One region of the Pelagibius sp. 7325 genome, then DNA from elsewhere that is predicted to be linked to it. Evidence: predicted binding sites of a transcription regulator. Region 1 holds the regulator's gene; each other region holds the start of a gene.

What was found. The regulator PhoB, encoded in region 1, activates phosphate uptake and scavenging genes when phosphate is short. The targets are predictions, from matches to a motif close to TNTCATAAAACTGTCA.
Region 2: the regulator PhoB is predicted to act here: its motif matches at 1,589-1,604, upstream of WDC82_RS10230 (CYTH and CHAD domain-containing protein).
Region 3: the regulator PhoB is predicted to act here: its motif matches at 1,786-1,801, upstream of WDC82_RS22385 (DUF1045 domain-containing protein).
Region 4: the regulator PhoB is predicted to act here: its motif matches at 1,186-1,201, upstream of WDC82_RS14095 (RNA degradosome polyphosphate kinase).

Annotation. Positions count from the first base shown of each region.
Region 1 is NZ_JBBKAH010000002.1:946,541-950,343, reverse strand. It holds gene pstB (phosphate ABC transporter ATP-binding protein PstB) at 1-444, shown strand, start outside; gene phoU (phosphate signaling complex protein PhoU) at 500-1,225, shown strand; gene phoB (phosphate regulon transcriptional regulator PhoB) at 1,268-1,960, shown strand; gene WDC82_RS06470 (bifunctional acetate--CoA ligase family protein/GNAT family N-acetyltransferase) at 1,971-3,803, opposite strand, start outside.
Region 2 is NZ_JBBKAH010000003.1:234,468-238,270, forward strand. It holds gene WDC82_RS10220 (IlvD/Edd family dehydratase) at 1-887, opposite strand, end outside; gene WDC82_RS10225 (histidine phosphatase family protein) at 988-1,536, opposite strand; gene WDC82_RS10230 (CYTH and CHAD domain-containing protein) at 1,831-3,426, shown strand; gene WDC82_RS10235 (AAA family ATPase) at 3,443-3,803, shown strand, end outside.
Region 3 is NZ_JBBKAH010000012.1:174,188-177,990, reverse strand. It holds gene WDC82_RS22395 (glycosyltransferase family 1 protein) at 1-726, opposite strand, end outside; gene WDC82_RS22390 (UDP-2,3-diacylglucosamine diphosphatase) at 743-1,543, opposite strand; gene WDC82_RS22385 (DUF1045 domain-containing protein) at 1,882-2,649, shown strand; gene WDC82_RS22380 (phosphonate degradation HD-domain oxygenase) at 2,646-3,230, shown strand; gene phnN (phosphonate metabolism protein/1,5-bisphosphokinase (PRPP-forming) PhnN) at 3,245-3,803, shown strand, end outside.
Region 4 is NZ_JBBKAH010000004.1:233,911-237,713, forward strand. It holds gene WDC82_RS14085 (SDR family oxidoreductase) at 1-162, shown strand, start outside; gene WDC82_RS14090 (hypothetical protein) at 288-908, shown strand; gene WDC82_RS14095 (RNA degradosome polyphosphate kinase) at 1,280-3,451, shown strand; gene ppx (exopolyphosphatase) at 3,459-3,803, shown strand, end outside.

The DNA.
Region 1 (3,803 bases):
GCCTATGGCCCGCGAATTCACGGTCTTGGCGGAGGCAAGGACGTCCTTGACGAGATCGTCGAGAGTTCGCTGAAGCGCGCCGGTTTGTGGAAAGAAGTGAAGGACCGCCTCAAGGAACCGGGAACGGGACTTTCCGGCGGCCAGCAGCAGCGCCTCTGCATCGCCCGTGCCATCGCCGTCAATCCCGAAGTGATCCTGATGGATGAGCCCTGTTCCGCCCTCGATCCCATCGCGACCGCCAGGATCGAAGAGCTGATCGACGAGCTGCGGCAGAACTTCACCATCGTCATCGTCACCCACTCGATGCAGCAGGCCGCCCGCGTATCTCAGCGGACGGCCTTCTTCCACCTCGGTCATCTGGTCGAGTGGGGCGAGACGGAGCAGATCTTCACCACCCCGACCGACGAGCGCACCCAGGGATACATCACCGGCCGCTTCGGCTGAGTACGGAACCCGCGCGGCAAGACAGGTACCAGGAACGCCCTAAGGACGAACAGGCATGAACAGCGAACATATCGTCAAATCCTTCGACGAGGAACTGCAACGGCTGAACGCCGTGGTTCTGCGCATGGGCGGTGTCGCCGAAGCGCAACTGGCAGGAGCCATCGAGGCGCTGGTGCGCCGCGATACCGATCTGGCCCAAAAGATCGTCGCCGGCGACGAGGCCATCGACCAGATGGATCTGGAGCTGGATGAAAACGCGGTCCGCACCCTGGCGCTGCGCCAGCCCATGGCCAACGACCTGCGCGAAGTCATCTCCGCACTGAAGATCTCCAGCGATCTGGAGCGCATCGGCGACTATGCCAAGAACGTCGCCAAGCGCACCATCGCCCTGAACCAGCTGACACCGCACGAAGCCGCGCGCTCCATCCCGCGCATGGCCAAGCTGGTGCAGGCAATCATCAAGGACGTGCTGGACGCTTATGCCAATCACGACCCGAACCGCGCCATAGACGTGTGGCACCGCGACGAGGAAGTCGACGAGATGTACACGGCGCTGTTCCGCGAACTCCTGACCTACATGATGGAGGACCCGCGACACATTACGCCTTGCACGCACCTGCTGTTCATCGCCAAGAACATCGAGCGCATCGGCGACCATGCGACCAACATTGCAGAGACGACGCACTACCTTTCGACCGGCAAGCGCATCCATGGCGGCCGGCCCAAGGGCGATCTGTCGAGCTTCCAGGTGCTCAACCCGGAAGTTAACGGCAAGAAATAGGGGCTAAGTTAGAGTGGTAAGGCATAGGGAGAGGAAAGGGGCGTGAAACCTCTAGTTCTGATCGTCGAGGACCAGGAAGCCCTGGTCACGATGTTGCGCTACAATCTGGAAGGCGCCGGCTTTCGCGCCAACACCGCCGGCGACGGCGAGGAAGCCCTGGTGGCGGCGGCGGAGGAAGTGCCGGACCTCATTCTGCTCGACTGGATGCTGCCGCTGATGTCGGGTATCGAGGTCTGCCGCCAGCTGCGCAGCAAGGCCGAGACCAAACGCGTGCCGATCATCATGCTGACCGCACGCGGCGAGGAGACCGACAAGCTGCGCGGGCTGGACAGCGGCTGCGACGATTACATTACGAAGCCGTTCTCGCCTGCCGAGCTCATCGCACGCATCAATGCGGTGTTGCGCCGGAGCAAGCCGGAGCTCAGCAGCGAGATGCTGACTTTCGAAGACCTGGCGATGGACCTGGCGGCCCACCGCGTGCGCCGTAGCGGCCAGGATATCCACCTGGGGCCGACGGAATTTCGCCTGCTGCGCCACCTGATGCAGCATCCGGGGCGCGTATTCACCCGCGAGCAGTTGCTGGATTCCGTGTGGGGCCGCGACGTCTACGTAGAGCCGCGCACCGTCGACGTGCATATCCGCCGCCTGCGCAAGGCGCTGAACCAGGGTGGCGAGGATGACCTGATCCGCACCGTGCGCTCGGCGGGCTACTCGCTGGACCGCCCGGCGGCCTGACGCAGCACCATTAAGCGCCGCTGCCGTCGGCTGCGCGCAGCGGCCGGCGGACATGGACGATGCCGTCCTCGACGCCGGCACGCTCGAATCCCAGCTCGTCGCAGAGGGTCAGCATGCGCCGATTGTCGGCCAGTACGTCGCCCCAAATCTCGCCAACGCCGCGCCGCACGGCATAGTCCATGATGCGCTCCATGAGGGCGCGGCCGAGGCCACGGCCCTTGTCCTCCGAACGGATGGTGATGGCGAATTCGGCGCGCTGGTTATCCGGATCGGCAACCAGGCGCACGATGCCAAGGCCGCGGCGGTCCGTCCCCTCGGCAGGAAAGGCGGCCAGGGCCATTTCGCGGTTGTAGTCCAGCTGGGTAAGGCGCGCCGCCATGGTCGGGCTCATCTCGCGCATGTGGGAAAAGAACCGCATGCGCACGTCTTCCGGATCAAGACGCTTGAACCCTGAGCGCAGCCCCGGCGCGTCGTCGGGCCGGAGCGGGCGCACGAAGATTTTCTGGCCGTCGGGCAGCGTGAAGGTCTGCTCCAGCGACTTGGGATAGGGCCGGATCGCCAGGCGTTCGCTGCCGCTGGACTTGCCGGCCTGCACGGCGTCGAGCCGGATGCGTGCATCCAGCGCGATGACCCCCGCGCTGTCCGCCAGCAGGGGATTGATGTCGACCTCGCTCACCTCGGCAATGTCGATGACCAGTTGCGAGAGGCGGATGAGCGCATTGGCGATTTCGTTGAGCGCCGCAGGCGGCCGGTCGCGGTAACCCTGCAGCAACTTGTAGACCCGCGTCTGCTGCATCATCGCTTCGGCCAGCACCGGATCGAGCGGCGGCAGGGCGAGCGCCTTATCGTTGATGACCTCAACCGCCGTGCCGCCCTGGCCGAACAGCATCACCGGGCCGAATTGCGGATCGCTGACGACGCCGATAATCAGCTCTTCCGCCTGCGGACGGCGGCACATGGCCTGCACGGTGAAGCCCTGTAGGCGCGCATCGGGTGCCGCCTCGCTGACGCGCTTCAGCATCGCTTCGGCCGCGCGGACGACCGCCTCGGCGCCTTCCAGGTCCAGCATGACGCCGCCGATGTCGCTCTTGTGAGTGATGTCGCGCGACAGGATCTTGAGGGCCACCGGCCCACCGATGCGTGCCGCCGCCGCACCCGCCTCACTGGGGTCTGCCACCACCTCGGCCAAGAGGGTGGGGATACCGTAGGCGGCAAGCGCCTGCTTGGCCTCCGCCTCGTTGAGCCACTCACGGTCTTCCGCCAGGGCACCGGCGATGATCTTGCGCACCGCCGCCGTATCGGGCGCTGCCGTTTCCGGCACGGAGGGCGGCACCCGCATCAGCAGCGACTGGTTATGGCGGTAGCGGGCAAGGTGCATGAAGGCGCGCACCGCCTGCTCCGGCGTCGGATACTGCGGCAGGCCGGCGCGATCGATCAGCCGGCGCGCACCGGCAACCGCATAGTCGCCGACCCAGGCGGCGAAGACCGGGCGATGGCGGCTCTTCTTTTCATTCTCCTGGAAGGCGCCGATCACTGCCTGCGCCGCCTCCGCGGGATCGGCGACGGCGACGGGGCAGTGCATGGCGAGCACGGCATCCGTGTTGGGATCGCCCAACAGCGCCTCCATCGCCGCCTTGTAACGCGAACCCGGTGCGTCGCCGATGATGTCGACCGGGTTGCCGCGGCTCCAGGTCTTCGGCAGGTTGGCGTCCAGCGCAGCGAGGGTCTGCGGTGCCAGGTCGGCCAGCTTGCCGCCCTCGTCGATCAGCGCATCGGTCGCCAGCACGCCGAGCCCGCCGCCATTGGTGAGGATGGCGAGGCGCGCGCCGCCGGCTTCGTCGCC
Region 2 (3,803 bases), on a different contig from region 1:
ACGTCCATGTGGCGCGCGATGGCGTTGATGTGGACCGGACAGTTGGTCGAGCCGCCGATGGCGGAGTTCACCACGATCGCGTTCTCGAAGGCGGCCCGCGTCATGATCTTGGACGGGGTGAGTTCCTCCCACACCATGTCGACGATGCGCCGGCCGGTCTCGTATGCCATCTGGCCGCGCTCGCGGTAGGGCGCCGGGATGGCGGCGGCGCCCGGCAGCATCATGCCCAGCGCCTCGGCCAGCGAGTTCATCGACGACGCCGTGCCCATGGTGTTGCAGTGACCGGGGCTGGGAGCGGAAGCCGCGACCATGCCGATGAATTCGTCGTAGTCGATCTCGCCGGCGGCGTGCAGGCGGCGTGCTTCCCACACCACGGTGCCGGAACCGACCAGCTTGCCGTTCCAATGGCCGTCCAGCATCGGGCCGCCGTTCATCGCGATGGCCGGCATGTCGACCGTCGCCGCCGCCATCAGGCAGGCCGGCGTGGTCTTGTCGCAGCCGGTGGTGAGGATGACGCCGTCGATGGGATAGCCGTGCAGGATCTCGACCAGGCCGAGATACGCAAGGTTGCGGTCCAGCGCGGCGGTCGGCCGGCGCCCGGTCTCCTGGATCGGGTGCACCGGAAACTCGAAAGCGATGCCGCCGGCGTCGCGGATGCCGTCACGCATGCGGCGGGCAAGATCCAGGTGGATGCGGTTGCAGGGCGACAGGTCGCTGCCGGTCTGGGCGATACCGATGATCGGCTTGCCGGAGGTCAGTTCCTCCTTGGTCAGGCCATAGTTGAGATAGCGCTCCAGATAGAGCGCCGTCATACCGGGATTCTCCCGGTCGTCGAACCAGCTTTGGCTGCGCAGGCGCCGGTCCATCTTGGCAATCTTCACGGGCATCATCCTCCTGGTTATCGCATCCCGCACGGCTCGCGTGCCGGACGGGCGACGGTTTTGCGGGGTCCGCGCTCCCCGCTCCGCCCCTTCTCTCTCGCACTCTCTAGTCTTCGGCCCCGGCGAGATCCCGGGGCCTGACGAACTCCGTCAGCGTCGCCGGCTGCTCCCCCAGAACCGGCCAGGCCGGCACCTGAAAGCGCGCCAGCGCGGCGGTCGGAAACTTCTCCGCCAGCGTCTGCGCCGCTGTTCCCGCCAGTCGCCCCGCCGGATCGCGGGCCAGCGCGAGAGCCAGATGGTGCAGGCCGGGATTGTGGCCGATCAGCAGGATGCGGCCGCAATCCGGGCTCTGGCGGCGGAGCACCGCGAGCAGTCGGCTCGGCGGCGCCAGATAGAGTGTCTTCAAATAACCGATTTCAGGCGCCGATGCTAGCGCTGTCAAGACCAAGTCCCCTGTCTCCCGCGCCCGCCGGGCCGATGAGCACAACACCAGGTCCGGCTGCAGGCCGTGTTCGCTAAGATAGCGGCCCATCAGCGGCGCCGCCTTGCGGCCGCGCGGCGCCAGCGGCCGGTCGAAGTCGTCCAGGCTGCGGTCTTTCCGATCCGGCTTGGTCCAATCCGACTTGGCATGCCGCAGCAGCAGCAGTTCCGGCATCTCTTTCCTCAATCTACGGTTTCATCCTCGCCGGCGTAGACAGCCCACAGGTCGTAATAAAACTGTCATACTTCGCCGCTTGCCGAGCAGGGAGCTGGGACGCAAATCTATCTGAACGAAAATGAATGTATCGGTGGGGCGCGATCTTAGGCTCTGCGACAGGTCAATTACAGGGGCCTGTCAGGCGGTAGGATAGGATTGCGCGACATGAGACTGGTGTCGCGGACGCCCCCACGGCGGCAGATCGGTGCCGGCACGGCCGAAACCGATTGGCGAGAGCGAGACGTTGCGCGCATGGTCAGCGAGACGAAACCCGGGTCGCCGGCTCCGGTCGAGACCGAATTGAAACTGCGGGGGGACCCCGAGGTATTGCTGCGCCTGTGGCAGGCCCCGCCCCTCGGCGGCCCGGACGGCACCAAGCCGAAGGTCAAAGACCTCGAGAACGTCTACTACGACACCGCCGATCTGCGCCTGCGCAAGCGCGGCCTCGCCTTTCGCATCCGCCGCGACGGCGCCCGCTTCATCCAGACCGTGAAGACCGGCGACAGCGCCGCCTCGGCGGTGCTGAGCCGCAGCGAATGGGAGGGCGAGGTTCCCTCGCTGGAGCCGCAGCCGGAGATCGTCGACGATCCGGCGATCCGGGCCGCTCTTGGCCTGCTGCTGCCCGGCGAACTGCGGCCCGTGTTCACCACCCGGGTGCACCGCGAGGTGGTGGAGTTGAACGGCACCGACTCCCTCGGCCGCATGAAGGTCATCGAGGCGGCCTTCGACCGCGGCGAGATCGAGGCGGCGGGTGCCCGCGAAACGCTCGCCGAGATCGAGCTGGAACTGGTCGAGGGGCCGGCCGGCGCCCTCTTCGATCTGGCGCTGGCGCTGCAGGACATCGCCCCGACACAGATCGAGACGCGCAGCAAGTCGGCGCGCGGCTATGCGCTCGCCACCGGACGGCGGCCGGCCGGGGTGCGCGCCGAGCCGCTGGACCTGACGGCGACGATGCGCGTCGACGAAGCGCTCGCCGCCGTGCTGGAAAACTGCCTCAGACACTGGAGCGCCAACGAGGCCGCCGCGCTCGACGGCAGCGACCCCGAAGGCGTCCACCAGATGCGTGTCGGCCTCAGGCGCTTCCGCTCCGCCCTGTCGGTGTTCGGCGAACTTCTGCCGGAAAGCCAGCTCGACTGGCTGAAGACCGAGGCCAAGTGGACGCTGAACGCGCTCGGCCCGGCCCGCGACTGGGACGTCTTCCAGTCGGACCTGCTGGCACCGCTGGAAGCGGACCGCCCGGAAGACCCCGACCTCGCCGCCCTGCGCACTGCCGCGCGCGAGCGCCAGTCCCGCGCCTACCAGGAGCTCCGCGAGGCCCTGTCGACGCCGCGCTACACCCGCTTCCTGCTGCGCCTCGGCGGCTGGCTGGAAGACCGCGCCTGGCACGGCGCCGGGTTGACCGCCGCTCAGGAAGCCGCACTCGGCCAGCCGTTCATCACCCTTGCCGACACCCTGCTGGCCAAGCGGCACCGCCAGGTGATGAAGCGCGGCAAAGGCTTCAAAAGCCTGCCGACCGCGGCGCGGCACGAACTGCGCATCGCGGTGAAGAAGCTGCGCTACACCACAGAATTCTTCCGCGGCCTCTATCCCGCCAAGCGCGAGAAGGCCTATCTCGCCGCTCTACGCGACCTGCAGGAAAGTCTCGGCCATCTGAACGACGTGGCGGTGACCGAGCATCTGCTGGTGGACCTCACCGAGGCCTCGCCGCCCGGCAGTGGCGCGCGCCAGCTGGAGCGCGCCGTCGGCAAGGTCATCGGCTGGTACGCCCGCGCCCTGCTCGACTTCGAACCGGAGATGCGCGATACCTGGAAGTCCTTCGCCGCGACCGCGCCGTACTGGAACAAGTAAGCCCGAAAGAGCGCCCATGATCACCGTCCTCGTCGCCAACACCAAAGGCGGTTGCGGCAAGACCACCGTCGCCACCCACCTCGCCGCCGCCTTTGCCGGCGCCGGCCTGCGCAGCGGCCTTGCCGACGCCGACAAGCAGGGCAGTGCGCTCGGCTGGCTGCAGGTGCGCCCCGGCGACGCGGCGCCGATCAGCGCGCTCGACTGGCGCGAGGGACCGGAAAAACCGCCGAAGGATCTCGACCGCCTGATCATCGACGCGCCGGCCGGCATGAAGATGAAGAAGATCGAGGAACTGCTGCGCCTCGCCGACGTCATCGTCGTGCCGGTGCTGCCCTCGGGTTTCGACGAGCCGGTGACGGGCGCCTTCCTCAAAGACA
Region 3 (3,803 bases), on a different contig from region 1:
GTAGGACGCCAGTTCCTCGCCCTGCTTGGCGCCGGCGAAGTAGACCTCCGGGAACTGGGCCTGCAGTTCGGCGCGCTGGGGACCGTCGCCGACCACCACCTTGGAGCCCTCGAGCTTCAGTTCGAGGAAGGCCTTGATGTTCTTTTCCACCGCGACCCGCCCGACGTAGAGGTGGATCGGCCGCGGCAGGTCGAGGCCGTCCAGCGCCTGGGGCGCCTCGGGCCGGAACAGCGTGGTGTCGACTCCGCGGGTCCAGTCGACCAGGTTGTGGAAGCCGTGGGCTTCCAGTTCGCGCTTCATCGACTGGGTCGCGACCATGATGGCCTGGGAGGGCTTGTGGAACCAGCGCATGAAACGGTAGCCCCACTCGACGGAAACGGGCAGACGGGCGCTGAGGTACTCGGGAAAGCGCGTGTGGTAGGAGGTGGTGAAGGGCAGCCCGCGCTTCACGCAGTAGTTCCTGACGGCCAGGCCGATCGGCCCTTCGGTGGCGATGTGGATGGCATCGGCCCCGACCGCCTCGATGCGCCTGGCCATGCCGAGGCCCGGCAGGATCGCCAGCGGGATCTCGGGATACGAAGGACAGGGAAAGGTGCGGAACTGCTCCGGGCAGATCACCTCGAAGACGTGCCCTTGCGGCGCGAGTTCTTCGCGCACGCGGTTGAGGGTGCGTACCACGCCGTTGATCTGCGGGTACCAGGCGTCGCTCGCCAGCAGGATTTTCATTCTCTTGGGTGGCCTCTCAGGCGGCGGCCGAGACGGGTTGCAGCATGGGAAAGGCCCTCAGCTCCGCCCAGGGCAGGATCTCCAGCCGGCCGTCCATGTGCTCGACCAGGGCGGTGCAGCTCTCCACCCAGTCGCCGTCGTTGATGTAGAGGATGCCGTCGATCAGGCGCATCTCGGCCAGGTGGATGTGGCCGCAAACGACGCCGTCGACGCCGTGGCGCTTGGCCTCGTCGACCACCGCCTGCTCGAAGTTGCTGATGAACTGCACGGCGTTCTTCACCCGGTGCTTGAGGTAGGCCGACAGCGACCAGTAGCCGAAGCCCAGCTTGCGGCGCAGGTAGTTGAACCAGGTATTCACGTGCAGCATGGTGACGTAGGCCCAGTCGCCGAGCAGCGCCAGCCAGCGCGCATACTTCACCACGCCGTCGAACTCGTCGCCGTGGATCACCAGCAGGCGCTTGCCGTCGGCGGTCTCGTGGATCGCCTGCCGGGTCACCTCGACGCCGCCGAAGTGGCTGCCGAGATAGTCGCGCAGGAACTCGTCGTGATTGCCGGGCACGTAGACGAGGCGCATGCCCTTGCGCACCTTGCGCAGCAGCTTCTGCACCACGTCGTTGTGCGCCTGCGGCCAGTACCAGGTGCGCTTCAGGCGCCAGCCGTCGACGATGTCGCCGACCAGGTACAGCGTCTCGCAGTCGGTGTGCTTGATGAAGTCCAGCAGGTAGTCCGCCTTGCAGCCCCGCGTCCCGAGATGGATGTCGGAGATGAAGATCGTGCGATAGCGCGCGGGGCGCGAATGAGAGGCCAGGCTGTCCATGAATCGACTCCGCAGATGTCGAGTAGACCGCAAAAAGAAGCGATCTTTCTGCGGCTTATAGCAACATGTTGTTGCAGTACAAGGACGCGTGGAAAAGTTGCCGCTAATATAATGGCAGCGTCACGACAGTGTCATCGAAAGTACATACTGGTGCTGTTCTTGGTTAAATTTCCTCGTTAAGCGCGTGTCCGGAACGCCTTAGCGGCGACGACTCCGGTGGCGGCGCGGCCATGCCACCGTGGCGTCACAAAACCGTCGCCGCTTGCGGTCTGTACGGCGGGCGTGCCGCTGGCTAAAAGACTGCGGAACGTTCGAACAGCGAGAGTCCCGAGCCGGCCGTGACCGACCATCCCGAAGCGCGCTATGCCGTCTACTACGCCCCGCCGGCCGCCGGCGGACTCTGGCGCCTCGCCCAGCAGTGGCTTGGCCGCGACTGCGAGACCGGGACGCTGCTGGAACCGCCGCCGCTCGACGGCTGGACGGCGGCGGAAATCGCCGCGGCGACCGAGAGCCCGCGCCACTACGGCTTCCATGCGACGCTGAAGGCGCCCTTTCACTTGGCGCCCGGCCGTTCGCCAGGCCAGCTGCGCGACGCCCTCGCTGACTTCGCCGCCGGCCGGCGCGCCTTCCTCGCGCCCGCCCTGAAGGTCTCGGCCATCGGGCCGTTCATCGCCCTCACCCTCTCCGCCCCTTCAGCGGAAATGCAGGCCCTGGCCGACGCGGCGGTGCGGGACCTCGACGGCTTGCGCGCGCCGCTGGCCGAGCGCGACCTCCAGCGTCGCCTGGATAAGGGGCTCAGCGCGCGCCAGGAAGCGCTGCTGCGCGCATGGGGCTATCCCTACGTGCTGGAGGAGTTCCGCTTCCACATGACGCTGACCGGGTCGCTGGTCCCCCCTGCTTTCGAGATCGAGCGGCGCGAGCGCCTGCAGACCCAGCTCGCCGCCCTCTTCCGCCCGGCGCTCAGCGAAGCCGTTCCGGTCGGCGAGATCTGCCTTTATAGTCAGGCGACAAGAGACCAGCCGTTCCGGCTCGCCGAGCGCTTCCGCCTGGGGGCGGCGCAGACGGCGTCGGCAAGCGGCCAAGCAGCAGGACAGATTCTCTCATGACCACGGCCACCGAGCGCGCACAGATCGCCGATCCCATCGACCACATCCTGGGCCTGCTGGCCGAGCTGGGCTCGGACCGCTACGGCGGCGAGGAGGTCACTCAGCTGACCCACGCCCTGCAGTGCGCCACCTTCGCCCAGCAGAACGGCGCCAGCGACGACCTGGTGGCGGCGGCCCTGCTGCACGACATCGGCCATCTGGTGAACCCCAAGGATGAAGGCGCCACGCTGCGCGGCATCGACGCGGCGCACGAGACCGTCGGGGCCGGCTACCTCGCGCGCTGGTTCGGCCCGGCGGTGACCGCGCCGATCGCCCAGCACGTCGCCGCCAAGCGCTACCTCTGCCAGGCCGAGGACGGCTACTTCGGACGCCTCTCGGAAGAGTCGGTGCGCAGTCTCGCAGTGCAGGGCGGCCCCTTCACCGCCGCCCAGGCCGAGGCCTTCCTCGCCCGCCCCTACGCCGAGGAGGCCGTGGCCCTGCGCCGCTGGGACGAGCTGGCCAAGGATCCGGAGATGGTGACGCCCAGCCTGGAGGATTTCCGCCCGGTGCTGCAACGCGCCCAGCGCAGCGGCCAAGGCTGAGCCGGACGCCTGAGATGAGCGAAGCGGCGAAACAGGCGAAGACAGGCCGTCTGATCCTGGTGGTCGGCCCCTCGGGCGCCGGCAAGGACAGCCTGATCGAGGGCGCCCGGACGGCGCTGGCCGGCCATCCGCGCTTCGTCTTTCCCCGCCGCATCATCACCCGCCCCAGCGATCCCGGCAGCGAGGACCACGCCACCCTCTCCGAGGCCGAGTTCGAGCGCCAGCGTGCCGCCGGCGCCTTCTTCCTCGACTGGGATGCGCACGGCCTGCGCTATGCCCTGCCCGGCTCCATCGCCGATGAGCTCGCCGCAGGGCGCACGGTGATCGCCAACGTCTCGCGCGCGGTGATTGCCGCGGCGCGCGCAAAGCATGCGGCCACCACCGTGGTGGTGGTCACCGCCCCGCCGGCGGTGCTGGCCAGGCGCCTTGCCGCCCGGGGCCGCGAGGACGCCGCCGACGTCGAGGCCCGCCTCGCCCGCGCCGCCGACCAGCCGAGCGGCCCCGGCGTCGTCACGGTGATGAACGATGCCTCGCTCGAGAGCGCCGTCGCCCGCTTCCTCGAGGCCCTGAAGG
Region 4 (3,803 bases), on a different contig from region 1:
GAGGAGGTGACCAAGGAGCGCGCCGCCGGCAATCCCGCGGGACGCTTCGGCGATCCGGTCGAGTTCGGCGAAGCCTGCGCCTTTCTCTGCGGGGTACACGCCGGTTTCATCACCGGGCAGAACCTGCTGCTCGACGGCGGTGCCTTTCCGGGCACGCTCTAGCCAGCCGATTGCGCAATGAGGCAATTTTGGGGCGCCGGGGATGTCTTCGGCGCCCCTTTGCGTAGAACCAACCATAGATTGGGCCATAACCCGGCGAAGCAAGCCGCTATGGAAGGAACAGAGAGATGTCGGTGCGTCTTATATCGGCGCTTTGCGCCGCGCTGATCGCGACTGCGGTCCCCGCTGCAAATCCTGCTGTTGCCGACGAGTACCGCTATGGCCACGGCCAGAGCCAGGGGAACGGGCACGGCAAGCATCACAGGCACCGTGACAGGCATGAGGAGAAGCGCGGCGGCTATGGCCGGCCGGCTGTCGCGTGGCAGCACGGATACCATGGACACCGGGCCGCGGGGCCGGTCTACGCCTATCCCGTAGTGCGCTACTATCACTACCGGCCGCTGCCGCGCCACCACCATCACAAGAAGGTCTATGTTCACAAGCGCCGCGGCGACAACGACCTGCTCTATGCGATTCTCGCCCTGCAGATCGTCGATCTGCTGAACGACAGCCAGCGGGACAACTACGGCTGGGCGCAGAACCGTGCGGTCTCGGCGCCACTGGGCGAGACGATCCGTTGGAACGACAGCGGTGCCTCCGGCAGCGTCACCGCGACCCGCGACGGCATCGACGATGGCGGGCGCTATTGCCGGGAGTTCCAGCACGACATCACGGTCGGCAACCGCATGGAGCAAGGCTACGGCGTGGCCTGCCGGCAGCCGGATGGCAGCTGGCAGATCGTCTCCTAGAACGCTGGCCGTCCGAGGGGGTCGTTCGGGCAGGTCGGCAAGGCCCCGTGACGCAATAAGGGCCCCCCGCCGGCCACGAGGACCGGGCAGGGGGCCCCGGCTCATGGGGCTGGGTAGGGATCACCCACGGGCCGCTCTCCGTTTAGCCGAGCGCCCGGAGGGCGGCTTTGACGTATATCAACTTTTCTATGCTTTTGGGCTTAGGGAGCCCCGGGCGGGGCGCCGATCTTGCCGCTCGGCCCGCGCGGGTCCATATTCTGCAATAATTTGGTATAGATGACCGTGTTATGAATGGGAGTGGGGCAGCCCCCGTCCTGTTCGATTCGCCGTGCCCGGGAGAGTTCGCGTTGGAAGAGAGTGAGATCGTCGCGCTGGAAGTAGAGCCGCTGGGGCAGGAATCCGACCTGCCGGTCGGCGCCCAAGTCGCCGCGATCGACTTGAATTCGCCAGAGCGCTTCATCAACCGGGAGATCTCCTGGCTCGGCTTCAACGAGCGGGTCCTGGAGGAGGCTTACAACGTCAACCATCCGCTGCTGGAACGGCTGCGCTTCCTGTCCATCTCCGCCAGCAACCTGGATGAGTTCTTCATGGTCCGCGTCGCCGGCCTGCGCGGGCAGGTGCGCGCCGGGGTGAAGACGCCCTCGCCGGAAGGCTTGACCCCCGCCCAGCAGCTCACGGCGATCAACGAGCGGGTCGCCAAGCTGATGCGCTGGCAGCAGGAAAAGTGGCTGGACCTGATCGGCGAGCTGCGCGGGGCCGGCCTGGCGGTGGTCAGCGCCCATGAACTGACGACGCGCGAGCGCAGGTTCCTCGACGAGTACTTCACGGCGCAGCTCTATCCCGTGCTGACGCCCATCGCCATCGACCCGGCGCACCCTTTTCCCTTCATTCCCAACCGCGGCTTGTCGATCGTCGTCGAGCTGCTGCGCGGCGACGACAAGGGGCAGATCAACGCCCTGATCCCGATCCCGGCCATGGTGCAGCGCTTCATCAAGCTGCCGGGCGATGCGGCGCGCTTCATCCGACTTGAGGAGATGCTGCGGCTCTATTTCGACGAGATGTTCCCCGGCTTCGAGGTGCAGGCGAGCGGCTTTTTCCGTGTGCTGCGCGACAGCGACCTGGAAGTGGAGGAAGAGGCCGAAGACCTGGTGCGCGTGTTCGAGAGCGCCTTGAAGCGCCGGCGGCGCGGGTCGGTGATCCGCCTGACGGTCGATGCCGACATGCCGTCAGCGCTGCTTGAGTTCGTGGTGCGCGAGCTGCAGGTCGACGCGGAGAACGTGTTCTCGCTGGACGGCATGCTGGGACTTTCGGATACCAACGAACTGATCGTCGACGATCGCCCGGATCTGGTGTTTGCGCCTTACAATCCGCGCTTTCCGGAACGCATCCGCGATCTGGGGGGCGACAGCTTTGCGGCGATCCGCGCCAAGGACTTCGTCGTCCACCATCCCTACGAGAGCTTCGACGTGGTCGTGCAGTTCCTGCGCCAGGCGGCGAACGACCCCGCCGTCGTCGCCATCAAGCAGACGCTTTACCGCACCTCCGAGGACTCGCCGATCGTGAAGGCGCTGGGCGAAGCGGCGGAGGCCGGCAAGTCGGTGACCGCGCTGGTTGAGTTGAAGGCGCGCTTCGACGAGGAACGCAACATCCGCTGGGCGCGCAATCTGGAGCGCGCCGGCGTGCAGGTGATCTACGGCTTCCTGGAGCTGAAGACCCACGCCAAGATTTCGCTGGTGGCCCGCCGCGAGGGCGAGGCGATCCGCACCTACGTCCACTTCGGTACCGGCAACTACCATCCGGTCACGGCGCGGATCTATACCGACGTTTCCTTCTTCTCCTGCGACCCGGTACTGGCGCGCGACGCCACGCGGTTGTTCAACTACATGACCGGCTACGCGACGCCCAAGGCGATGGAAAAGATCGCCTTCGCCCCGCTCACCCTGCGCCAGAAGCTGCTCACGCTCATCGAGGGCGAGATCGCTCACGCAAAGGCCGGCCAGCCGGCCAGCATCTGGGCCAAGCTGAACTCCGTGGTCGACCCTGAAATCATCGACGCCCTCTACCGGGCCTCGCAGGCCGGCGTTGCCATAGACCTGGTGATCCGCGGCATCTGCTGCTTGCGGCCGGGGGTGCCGGGCCTGTCCGACAACATCCGGGTAAAGAGCATCGTCGGGCGCTTCCTGGAGCACAGCCGAATCGTTTGCTTCGGCAACGGCAAGCCGCTACCGTCCCGGGACGCCAAGGTCTTCATTTCCTCGGCGGACTGGATGCCCCGCAATCTGGACCGCCGCATCGAGACCCTGGTTCCCATCGAGAACGCAACGGTTCACCAGCAGGTCCTCGACCAGATCATGATCGCCAATCTCAACGATGAAGCGCAGAGCTGGATTCTCGAGCCCGAGGGGACCTTCCGGCGCGTGCGCTCCACGGCAAAGTCGTTCAGCGCGCACACCTACTTCATGACGAATCCCAGCCTGTCCGGCCGCGGCTCCGCCCTGAAGAAGGCGAAGAAAGCGCCGAGGCTGGTCCTGAAAAAATCCTGACGTGAGCATGGCAGCCCGGCAGCCGGCAGCGGTCGCGTCCCCGTCCAAGGGCAGCGCCAGAGATGAGCGCGTCGCCGTGGTCGATATCGGGTCCAACTCCATTCGCCTGGTGGTCTTCGACGGCGTCAAGCGCGCCCCGGCCACGGTATTCAACGAAAAGGTGCTCTGCGGCCTCGGCCGCGGCCTGCAGTCCAGCGGCCGGCTGAGCCCGGAGGGCGTCGCCCTGGCGGTGCCGAACCTGGTGCGCTTCACATCGCTGGCGCGCGCCATGGGGGTCGGCCGCATCGACATGATCGCCACCGCTGCCGTGCGCGACGCCAGCGACGGACAGGCTTTCCGCGCCACCGTCGAG